2 regions of the Aeromicrobium halocynthiae genome follow, and region 2 is predicted to be linked to the other one. Evidence: predicted binding sites of a transcription regulator. Region 2 holds the regulator's gene; the other holds the start of a gene.
What was found. Region 2 encodes LexA, which represses DNA repair genes until DNA is damaged. Its sites were predicted from a motif close to TCGAACANNTGTTCGA; they were not measured.

Region 1 (5,855 bases), on a different contig from region 2:
ATGCGGAGCAGGAGGTCGCGCATCGCTCGAGGGATCTCCCTGCGCCAGCGGCGGCTGATCATGTCGTTGTTGCCGATCATGAGGGTGACGAGCGCGGCGGGACTGCGGTGCTGGGCAGCGAGGTCCTCCATGGCGGGGAGCTGGCGCTCCAGGACGTCGGCGATCCGGGCGCCGTTGAAGGAGAGGTTGACCGAGGGCAGACCCACCTGCGGCGCGAGGCGCCCGACCCAGCCGCGGTCATGGGCGCTCGCACCGATGCCTTGCGACATCGAGTCGCCCAGCACCGCCCACCAGGGGCGTCCGGCGGCGACCTCGCCGACCGCGCCGCGATTGTGCTCCTGCCAGGCGTGGGCGTACGGCTCGACCTGCTCCTGCACCGACCGGACCCCGGACGACACCTTGGCGAGGGCGGAGACGATCGGACCGGGGGGCCTGCCGCTGAGGTTGGAGTAGGTGAAGGCCGTCTCCGGGTCCATCCGCCCAGTGAAGCACCGAGCCGCTGGTCCCGCCGACCAGTCTCGCCGGCGCCTGGGGACTCAGACGGTGAGGCGGGCCGCTGCGGCCATCTCGGCGTAGCCGCGGTCGTTGGGATGGAAGAAGTCGCGCCCGAGACGGCCGGCGAAGTCACGCAGGTGCGGGATGCGGAAGTCGGCGACGTGCAGCCCGCGACGGGCGGCGGCGACCTCGACCATCCGGTTGAACAGCCGCGCGGTGCGTTGCATCCCGGGCTGTCGGCCGACGACGGTGCCCTGAGGGATGGCGTCGAGCAGCCGATGCAGCGTGGCGGGCAGCTCGCGGCACCAGCTCGGCTTCATGAGGTCGTTGTTGCCGATCAGCATGGTCACGCGGGCGACGTCGTGGTGACGGCGCAGGTCGTCGCACACGTCGAGCTGGCGCTCGAGCACGTCGATGGCGCGGGCCCCGTTGAAGGAGAGGTTGACGACCTCCATGCCGCGCAGCAACGCGGGCGGGTCGTCGGCAAGGCGGCCGACCCAGCCCCGGTCGGGAGAGGTGGCGCCGATGCCCTGGGAGAGGGAGTCGCCGAGCACGATCCACAGCGGACGACCGGACCCGACGGCTTCTCGGTTGCGCTGCTCCCACCAGGAGGCGAAGGGAGCGATGTCGTCGATGATGCTGCGCACCCCTGGGACGACGGTGCCGAGGGCGCGGACGATCGAGCCGGAGGGACGGCCGCTGAGGTTGGAGTAGCTGAAGTCGCCGGGACGGTCGGTGGGCACCGGCGCGGTGGCCTGCGGCGGCGACGGGAACGTGATGGTCCGGGTCGTCCAGGCTGCGGGGGAGTCCGGAGCGGGGGTCGACGACGGGACGGCCGGGAGGGTCAGCGGCTGCGTCATGGGCATGACCGTAGAGCCCCGGCTCGCGGGCGTCGTCGGCGGCTCGGCGTCGACATGACGTGTTCAAGGGATCGTCATCGCCGGGGAACACCGCCGATGCCGCTCGGACGCGCCCGGATCGCGACGTTCACCCGTCGGCTACAGTGAGGCCGTTCGCCGATGTAGCTCAATGGCAGAGCGCTTGCTTCCCAAGCAAGATACGCGGGTTCGATTCCCGTCATCGGCTCCGAGCGCAGCGAGGAGACGCTGTCGGGATCCCCACCTCCTCGCGCGGAGCGCGTTGCGAGGGATCCTGTCATCGGCTCCGAGCGCGGCATCGCTCGGTCGTGAAGCCATCTTTTGCCCGATCGGTCGTCGGGCGTAGCTCAGCCAGTGAGGGCGGCTTCGGCGGAGACTTGGCGGCCGGTGGGCAGGATCCATCGCAGGACGTCGTGGCCCTTCATGGAGTGGTGTCTCCTGCACAGTGCCCACATGTTCGATCCGTTGGTCGCCCCGGTGGGCCAGGGTTCTCGGTGGTCGAGGTCGCATCGTTCGGCGGGGACCCGGCATCCGGGTGCTCGGCAGACGCCGTCCCTGAACCTGATGGCCTTGGCGAGGGTCTCGGGGGCGAACCGTCCGACGTAGTCGTGAGCGAGAACGTCGCTGGTGACGGGATCGGTGATGATGCGGTGCCAGAAGGTGTCGTCGGGGTCGATGTTCTCGAGGATCCACGATGCGGGGACGGACCATTCGCCATCACTGGATTGGGCGTGGCCGTCGATGAGTCCGGTGAGGACGTCGGCCTCGATCATCACCGCGACGTCGCCACCGATGGTGGGCTCTGCGGTGGTGTCGCCGTGGGTGAGCCAGGAGACGAACAGGTCGGCGGTCCGCTGCGGCAACGTGCGGTCGTCCTCGTCGTCGACGGGGATGCGTGCGGCGCGGTCGAGGCGCTTCATCACCGCCGCTGCCTGGTGCGACGGCAGGTAGGCCGAGAGCCAGGACATGCCGTCCTCGAGGTGGTGCAGGGACACGTGGCGCTGGGCGCGGGCCTTCTCGGCCCGCTCGAGCGCTTCGTCGGGCTCGATGCGGGTGACGAACCGCTTGATCCAGGCCCGCAGCTCAGCAGTGGTGTGGGTGGTGGCGTAGGCGAGGGCCTTCTCGTCGAGCAGCGCCCACGAGGACTCCCGTTCCAGCCGGTCCAATCCCGTGGAGATCTCGCGAACGCGGGCGGCATCGATGAGCCCCTCGGTGAACGCGGCCCAGCAGGTGGGCGCGTGGGCGACCATCCGGTCGGCGGTCGCGAGGCGGGACCAGACCTGGTTCTCCGAGAGTCCCATGGCCTGACCGATCGTCATCGGGATCGCCGAGCGCTCCACCATTTGCCGCATCGGGGAGTCCAGCCGGCTGATCCGCGCCTCCTCGGCGTCGCGGAACGCGAGCATCGCCGAATACACTGCCGCCTCACCCCGAGCCGCCGTGCGAGCAGCCATGACCATGGCCTCCTCGCTCGTGCTCTCCCCGATGTCCATGAATCAAACATACGCTCGACCACCGACAGTCGGTTTTGGAGAGTCCGCAGAGTCCGGGCGTGGCCTCGATGCGCGCGGACCAGCGCCTTCGGCGCGCTCCGCGCTACGCCCCCGAGCACTCCGCGCAGGGGGGACCCCCAGACCACCGTGGGTGGGGGTGGTTCGGGTCGGCCCTGGTGGGCGCGCGTTCTGGAAGGCTCGACGCCCGCGCCCTCACGTCGGGCACGAGGGCGTCCAGCACTGCTGGCTGCGCACGTCTCGGCTCGCTTCCGACTCAGGTGGACGCGTCCGGCTCCTGGTACTCCCGCTCCTCCCACCAGCCGCCCGTCGGAGGCAGGTCGGTCGAGACGCGGTCGGGAAACTCTGCGGGCCGCTTCTCCAGGAACGACGTGACGCCCTCGCGAGCGTCGGGGGAGGCGCCGCGCTCGGCGAGGACGGCGGAGTCGACCTGGTGGGCGTCCATCGGGTGCGCCTGGCCGAGCCCGGACCAGATGAGGCGACGCGTGAGCGCCACCGCGACCGGGGCGGCGTTCTCGGCGATCTCCCGCGCGATCTCCATCGCGCGGGGAAGCACCTCCCCGGGCTCGCAAAGCTCGGTGAGCAGGCCCGCGGTCAGCGCCTCGTCGGCCTCCACGAGTCGGCCGGTGACGTTCCACTCCAGGGCCTTGCCGACGCCGACGAGTCGGGGCAGGAACCAGCCGGCGGCGCCCTCGAGCACGATGCCACGGCGCACGAACACGAACCCGAACCGGCTGTGGGTCGAGGCGATGCGCAGGTCCGCGGGGAGCGCCATCGTGATACCGACGCCCACCGCGACGCCTTCGAAGGCCACGATCACGGGCTTCAGCGAGCGGTAGACGGCGAGGGAGACGCGTCCCGCCAGGTCCTCCGTGCTCGGCCGCCCCGAGGAGTCGAACGCGCTCTCCCCGCCCTGCAGGTCCGCTCCGGCGCAGAAGTGGTCGCCCGCACCGGTCAGGACGACCGCGCGGACGTCGTCGTCGGCGTCGGCGCGGGCGAACGCGTCCACCAGCTCGTCGGCCATGACGGGGGTGAAGGCGTTGCGACGCCCGGGACGGTCGAGCGTGACCACGAGGACGTGGTCGGAGAGCTCGTAGCGGATCTGGGCGTACGCGTGATCGGACATGAGGCGGCCACCATAGCCGCCACCGTGGGCCGATCCGCTGGGTACAGTGACCGCGTGCTCCTCTCCGACCGCGACATCCTCGCCGAGCTCGACGCCGACCGGGTGCGCCTCGATCCGCTCGAGCGAGCGATGATCCAGCCGTCCAGCATCGACGTGCGGCTCGACAAGTTCTTCCGCGTCTTCGACAACCACAAGTACCCCCACATCGACCCGGCGGCGGACCAGAGCGACCTCACGCGTGCGATCGAGGTCGACGGCGACGAGACCTTCGTGCTGCACCCGGGCGAGTTCGTGCTCGGCTCCACCTACGAGACCGTCACGCTCCCCGACGACATCGCCGCGCGGCTGGAGGGCAAGTCCTCCCTCGGCCGGCTCGGTCTCCTGACCCACTCGACCGCGGGCTTCATCGACCCGGGCTTCTCGGGGCACGTCACGCTGGAGCTCGCCAACGTCGCCACGTTGCCGATCAAGCTGTACCCGGGGATGAAGATCGGTCAGCTGTGCTTCTTCCGGCTGTCCTCCGCCGCGGAGCATCCCTACGGATCACAGAAGTACGGCTCGCGCTACCAGGGACAGCGCGGCCCCACCGCCTCCCGGTCGCACGCCAACTTCCACCAGACCACGATCTGAGCACCACATGTCCGACGCACCACTGATCGTCAGACCCGAGGTGGCCGATGCCCTGTCGTCGGGCACCCCCGTCGTGGCGCTCGAGTCGACGATCATCTCCCACGGCCTCCCGCGTGAGGAGGCCCTCGACGCGGCCCGCGGCTTCGAGTCGCTCGTGCGCGGCCACGGGGCCGTCCCCGCCACGGTCGCCGTGCTCGACGGCCACATGCGCGTCGGGCTCGACGACGACTCCCTCGCGCGACTCGTCGAGGAGGACCTGCCCAAGCTGAGCACGCGCGACCTGCCGATCGTCCTCGCGCGTGCTGGCAGCGGCTCGACGACGGTCGCCTCCACGTCGTTCATCGCCGACCTCGCAGGGGTTCGGGTCTTCGCCACCGGTGGGTTGGGCGGCGTGCACCGCGGAGCCGCGCAGACCTGGGACGAGTCCGCGGACCTCAAGACGCTCTCCGGCGTCCCCATCACGGTGGTCTCGGCCGGCGTCAAGTCCATCCTCGACATCCCTGCGACGCTCGAGCGCTTCGAGAGCTTCGGCATCCCCGTGATCGGCTACGGCACGGCGGAGTTCCCCGGGTTCTGGCTGTCGTCGTCGGGCCACCGGCTCGACTGGTCGGTCCCCGACGCCACAGCCGTCGCCGCGGTGATGGAGTCGCGCGAGCAGCTGGAGATGTGCGAGGGGATCGTCGTCGCCAACCCGCTGCCCGTCGACCAGCAGCTCGACCCCGACCTGCACGACCGGGCCCTCGCCGAGGCGCTGCGACGGGCGGAGGAGAAGCAGGTCGAGGGCAAGGACGTCACCCCGTTCCTGCTCGCCAGCATCGTCGAGCTGACCGAGGGCAAGAGCCTCGAGGTGAACATACGCATCGTGGAGAACAACATCCGCGTCGCGGCCGACATCGCGGTGGCCTGGGCGAGGCAGTGACGCGCGTCCTCGTGGTCGGTGACGTCGTCGACGACATCAGCGTGAAGGCCCTCGCGCCCACCGCGGCCGCGAGCGACACGACGGCTCGCATCCGCATGCGGCCCGGAGGCTCGGCGGCCAACGTCGCAGCCTGGCTGGGCCACCTCGGCGTCGAGTGCACCTTCGTGGGCCGGGTCGGGGCGGACGGCGTCGAACGGCACGAGGCTGCGCTCGCCGAGCACGGCGTGCGCGCGATGCTCGCCGCCGACACCGACCTCCCGACCGCGACGATCGTCCTGCAGCTCGACGACGTCGGC
Region 2 (5,855 bases):
TTTCTCGAGGAGGTCGAATCCGAGGAGCAGGACGCCGCACTGACCGCCATGACACCGCTGGCGGACCTGCGCGCCGCGGCGTGCGACTGAGGGCGAGCGTCCTCGGCCGACGTGGCCCTCAGGTCTGCGGTGAGGGCCGACGCACCCGCAGGTAGGCCAGCGCGGCGTCGACGAGCTGGTGTGCCGACGCCTCGGCACGACCCGCGCTCAGCAGGGCGTGACGCCTCAGCAGCGACGGGTCGGCGCCGGACAGTCGGACGGTGTCGGCGTCCTCGTCGACCCACCGCGCATAGGTCTGCGGCGTCACCTCAGGGTGGAACTGCCACGCGATGGCCGGGGTGCCGAGGCTCTCGTCGGTGAAGCACTGCGGACCGAACCAGCTGCTGCCGAGGACACGGGCCTGCTGCGGCGGCACCATGACGTCGCGGTGGAACTGCGCCCAGGGACCCTCGGGGCACAGGACCGGGTCGACGGTGTCGACCCGCTTGAACCCCACCTCGGGGTCGTCGCCCCGGTAGGAGGTGCCGCCGAGGGCGCGGGCGAGGACCTGCGCGCCGAAGCAGATGCCCATCACCGGGGTGCCGGCGCGCAGCGCCGCACGGACGAGCGCCTCCTCGGCCTCGACCGACGCCTGCCAGCGAGGCTCGTGGGCGCCGCGCTCGGAGCCGAGCAGCAGCACGAGGGCCGACTCGCCGAGATCGGTGAAGACCGGCAGCTCGTCGCGGTCGAGCCACTCGGGGCGGTAGCCGAGCTGGGTCAGCCGAGCGACGACGTACCCGCCGTCGCGATCGGTGTCGTCGGCCACGACGTGGAAGCGCATGGCGTCATCATGCCCGTCCGCTCGTCGCCTCGACGCGCGCAGGGTCGGGACCGCCGGCTGCGGGGACGTCACGCCTGCGGCGGCAAAGGTGAACCCGACAGAGAGCCCGATCCGCGCACGACAACGGACACGGTGAGGGGTGCGGACCGCTCGGGCCGCACCCCTCACAGCGTTCTCGAGTGCCTCACTCGTAGACGGGCACCGCGAGCTCGCGGCCCATCTGCAGGGCACCGGCGCTGGAGAGCGCGTTCATGCGCATGATGTCGTCGACCGTGCGGCGCGGGTCGCCCGTGGGGTTGGCCTCGACGGCGATCTGCCAGAGGGTCTGGCCCGGCTGGACCGTCACGACCGTGGTGGCCGGGACGTCGCCCCGCTCACCGGAGGCGACGACCGACGGGCCGAGGGCCACGACGGCGAAGGCGATGACGGCGAGGGCCGCTGCCAGCACGACGAGGCGACCGCGACGCGTCAGGCGCACCGCGCCGGCGGAGCCGGAGGTCGAGGAGATGGGCCGCGTCGACGTGCGGGGCGCAGTGGTGAAGTGGCCGGGAGCGAGGGTGATGGTGCTCATGGGTGCCTCCGTGGGGAAGGGAACGGGTGCTGTGGAGTGAGGTGTCCGACCGAGGTCCGCGATGTCACTCGATCCGGGCCGCGGGGTGGTGCGACGGGGAACAGACGTTCGATCGAACACGTGTACGACACTACGACAGACCTCGGACAAAAACAGCCCCGAATCGAACGCGGGAGCGACATCGACCCCATCAGGCCTGGAATCGCGGGCAGAAATTTTTCGCAAGAAGTTTCGCGAGGCGTGTTCACGACACGCCGATCGAACAGATGTTTGGATCTGTCCGTGGAGGTCGTTACGGTGATCACATGAGCGACGACACGAAGACCTCCGACTCCCCCGAGGCTGGTACGCCAGCGGGCACGACCGCCCAGGCACCCCGCCGCGGCCGCCCGAAGGGTTCCAAGAACTCCCCGCGCGAGCTGCCCGACGGTCCGGTCGACGAGATGACCGGCCTGACCGAGCGGCAGCAGAAGATCCTCGTCTTCCTGCGCGAGATGATCGAGAAGCACGGCTACCCGCCCAGCATGCGCGAGATCGGTGTCGCCGTCGGCCTGGCCAGCACGTCCTCGGTCGCGCACCAGCTGCGCGTCCTGGAGCGTCTGGGCTACGTCCGGCGCGACCCGAACCGGCCGCGTGCCCTGGAGATCTTCCTGCCCGAGGTCCTCAAGGCCCGTCGCACGCTCGGTCCGGCCGAGGAGGACGAGGCCGACTCCACCGGCATCGGCGACGCCCGCCCCGCCGCCACGTACGTCCCGATGGTCGGCACGATCGCCGCCGGCGGGCCGATCCTCGCCGAGGAGCGGGTCGAGGACGTCCTTCCCCTTCCTGCCTCCATCGTCGGCGACGGCACCCTGTTCCTGCTGCAGGTCCAGGGCGACTCGATGATCGACGCGGCGATCTGCGAGGGCGACTTCGTCGTCGTGCGCCAGCAGCCGATGGCCGAGAACGGCGAGATCGTGGCCGCCATGCTCGACGGCGAGGCCACCGTCAAGACGTTCCAGCGCAAGGACGGCGCCACCTGGCTGATGCCGCACAACGAGAACTACTCCCCGATCGACGGCACCCACGCCACCATCTTGGGCAAGGTCACCGCGGTCCTTCGTCGTCTCTGACCCGGGGGCCGACCAGCGCAGGGCGTCAGCCCTGACCCACCGACCGCGACGTCAGGACTCGTCGAGTCGTCGCAGCGCGCCGAGCACGGCGTCGCGGTCGGTGGTGCGCCACATCGGCGGCAGGGACGCTGCCAGGAACGACCCGTACCGGGCGGTGACCAGTCGGGGGTCCAGGACCGCCACGACCCCGCGGTCGTCGGCGCGGCGGATCAACCGCCCGGCTCCCTGGGCCAGCAGCAGCGCGGCATGGCTCGCCGCGACGCTCATGAACCCGTTGCCCCCGCGCTTCTCGACCAGACGCTGGCGGGCGCTCATGAGTGGGTCGTCCGGGCGCGGGAACGGCACCCGGTCGATGATCACCAGCTGACACGTCGAGCCCGGCAGGTCGACGCCCTGCCACAGGCTCAACGTGCCGAACAGGCAGGTGGAGTCCGTCACCGCGAATCGCCGCGCCAGCTCCGGCAGCTGCGCGTCGCCCTGGCACCAGATGTCGAGGTCCGGGAGTCGCTCGCGCGTCGCCGCGGCAGCGGCCTCGGCGGCCCGGCGCGAGGAGAACAGCCCGAGGGTGCGTCCGCCGGCGGCCTCGACGAGCGCGGCGATCTCGTCCAGCTGCGCCTCCTGCAGCCCGTCGCGGCCCGGAGCCGGCAGGTGCTTGGCGACGTAGAGGATGCCCTGGCGGCCGTAGTCGAAGGGCGAGCCGACGTCGATGCCGCGCCACGACTCCTCGTCCCCGGCAGGCAGGCCGAGCGAGACCGCCAGCGGGTCGAACCCGCCGCCGAGGGTCAGCGTGGCCGAGGTCAGCACGACGGTCTTCTCGGCGAACAGTCGGTCGCGCAGCGCGAGGGAGACGTCGATCGGCGCGATGCGCAGCAGCGGCGCGCCGCTGCGCGTCTCTGCCACCCACAGCACCTCCGTCTCCTTGCCCGCAGCCATCCGCTCGGCGATCGTGCGCAGCTCCTCCAGCTGCGCCTTGGCCTGCTGACGGCCGGCGTCCTCACCGTCCTTCTCGTCGGCGGGCTTGACCAGCGCGGAGACCACGTTGCGGGCCGCGTCGCGCACCATCGCGAGGGCCTCGGACAGCGCCTCCTCCGCTCGCTCGATCCGACCCACCTGCGTGTGGCTCAACGCGTCACCGAGCGCGTCGGCGGCCTCGGTGAGGTCGTCGACGGCACGGTCGGCACGTTCGCCCCGCACCTGCGAGCGGGCGCGCCGCGCCGCGCGCTCGACGGCGCCCGCGTCGAGCTCCGCGGTGGCAGCCTGCGTGACGCGCGCGGCCAGCTCGTGGGCCTCGTCGACGACCACGGCGTCGTACTCGGGCAACATCGGGACGCCGTCGATCGCGTCGATCGCCAGCAGCGCGTGGTTGGTGACGACGACGTCGGCCTGCGCGGCGTCGTCGCGGGCACGCTCGGCGAAGCACTCCTCGGCGTAGGAGCAGCGGGTGGCGCCCAGACACTCGCGGTGGTTGACGCTGATCTGGCGCCACGCCCGCTCGGAGTGCGCGGGGGCGGAGTCGCGGTCGCCGACACTCTCCTTCTCGGCCTGGTCCTCGGCCCAGCGGCGCAGCGTCACGACCTCCGCGCCCAGCTCGCCCTCGGGCACCTCCACGAGCACCCCCTGGTCGTCCGGGACGCCCTCGCGCACCCGGTGCAGGCAGGCGTAGTTGGCCCGGCCCTTGACCACCGCGCAGTGCGGCACCTCGGCACCGACCGAGGCAGCGGCCGACCGCAGCGCGGGGATGTCGCGCTCGATGAGCTGGTGCTGCAGGGCGAGCGTCGCCGTCGCGATCACGACCCGCTCGCCGTGCAGCATGCTCGGCACGAGGTAGCCGAGGGACTTGCCGGTGCCCGTCCCCGCCTGCACCAGCAGGTGTCGCTCCTGGTCCAGCGCCTCCGCGACGGTCTCGGCCATCGTCACCTGGCCGGGCCGTTCGCTGCCGCCGACGGCGTCGACGGCGGCGTCGAGGACGGTACGCACGGTGGGCCGCACGGTCGGAGCAGTCGTCGGCTCAGGCATGCACGGAAGCCTAGGTCAGCACCCGCGTGACCCGGCCCGGGCGTCCACAGCGCAGCAGGCGACGAGGGCCGCTCAGGCGTGCTGCAGCTGGTGCGCGAGGTCCTCGGGCACCCGCGCCACGAGGTGGGTGCCGTGAGCGCCGTGCTCCAGCGTCTCGATGTCGCCCTGCTCGTGCACCTGGCTGAGGAGGTCGCCGCGGGCGTACGGGACGACGAGGTCGACGAGCACCGCAGGGCGCGGCAGGTCCGCCTCGACCGCCAGGAGGAGCTCCTCGATGCCCTCCCCCGTGCGCGCACTGACGAGCACCGCGTGCGGCTCGGCCGCCAGGAGCTCCTTGACGGCGAGCTCGTCGGCGGCGTCGGCCTTGTTGACGACGATGATCTCCGGCACCCCCGTGGCGCCGATGTCGGCGAAGACCTCCCGCACCGCCGCGACCTGGCCGCGAGGGTCGGGATGGGAGCCGTCGACGACGTGCAGGACGAGGTCGGCGTCGGCCACCTCCTCCAGCGTGGACCGGAACGCCTCGACGAGCTGGTGCGGCAGGTGGCGGACGAACCCGACGGTGTCGCTGAGGGTGTAGACGCGACCGTCGGAGGTCTGGGTGCGGCGTGTCGTCGGATCCAGCGTGGCGAACAGGGCGTCCTCGACGAGCACCCCGGCGCGCGTGAGCCGGTTGAGCAGGCTGGACTTGCCGGCGTTGGTGTAGCCCGCGATGACGACGGCCGGGACGCCGTGACGACGACGCTGCGCCTTCTTGATGTCGCGCGTGACGCGCAGGTCCTTGAGCTCGCGGCGCAGCACGGCCATGCGCGCCTGGATGCGCCGACGGTCGGTCTCGAGCTTGGTCTCGCCGGGGCCACGACCACCGATGCCCTCACCGCCGGCCGCGCGGCCACCGGCCTGACGCGACAGGTTGCCGCCCCAGCCGCGCAGGCGCTGGGTCTGGTACTGCAGCTGGGCCAGCTCGACCTGCGCCTTGCCCTCGGAGCTCTTGGCGTGCTGGGCGAAGATGTCGAGGATCAGCGCGGTGCGGTCGACGACCTTGACCTTGGTGCGGTCCTCGAGGTTGCGCAGCTGGCTGGGCGCGAGCTCGCCGTCGCAGATGACGGTGTCGGCGCCGCTGGCCTCGACCGCCTCCTTGAGCTCGAGCACCTTGCCGCTGCCGATGTAGGTGGCCGGGTCGGGGCGCTGGCGACGCTGGATCATCGCGTCGAGGACCTCCGAGCCGGCGGTCTCGGCGAGCAGCTTCAGCTCGGCCAAGGAGTTCTCGGCGTCCTGCGCGGTGCCCTCGGTCCAGACGCCCACCAGCACGACGCGCTCGAGGCGCAGCTGGCGG

Region 1: the regulator LexA is predicted to act here: its motif matches at 2,870-2,885, upstream of ABD213_RS04740 (HNH endonuclease signature motif containing protein).

What each region holds. Positions count from the first base shown of each region.
Region 1 covers NZ_BAAAPY010000002.1:143,140-148,994, forward strand. Annotated here, with positions in the region: gene ABD213_RS04725 (SGNH/GDSL hydrolase family protein) at 1-476, opposite strand, end outside; gene ABD213_RS04730 (SGNH/GDSL hydrolase family protein) at 537-1,355, opposite strand; tRNA gene ABD213_RS04735 (tRNA-Gly) at 1,511-1,581, shown strand; gene ABD213_RS04740 (HNH endonuclease signature motif containing protein) at 1,721-2,866, opposite strand; gene ABD213_RS04745 (enoyl-CoA hydratase-related protein) at 3,141-4,010, opposite strand; gene dcd (dCTP deaminase) at 4,065-4,640, shown strand; gene ABD213_RS04755 (pseudouridine-5'-phosphate glycosidase) at 4,648-5,559, shown strand; gene ABD213_RS04760 (carbohydrate kinase family protein) at 5,556-5,855, shown strand, end outside.
Region 2 covers NZ_BAAAPY010000006.1:137,504-143,358, reverse strand. Annotated here, with positions in the region: gene ABD213_RS10120 (hypothetical protein) at 1-90, shown strand, start outside; gene ABD213_RS10115 (type 1 glutamine amidotransferase) at 119-820, opposite strand; gene ABD213_RS10110 (LysM peptidoglycan-binding domain-containing protein) at 1,005-1,391, opposite strand; gene lexA (transcriptional repressor LexA) at 1,697-2,503, shown strand; gene ABD213_RS10100 (ATP-dependent DNA helicase) at 2,555-4,519, opposite strand; gene hflX (GTPase HflX) at 4,592-5,855, opposite strand, start outside.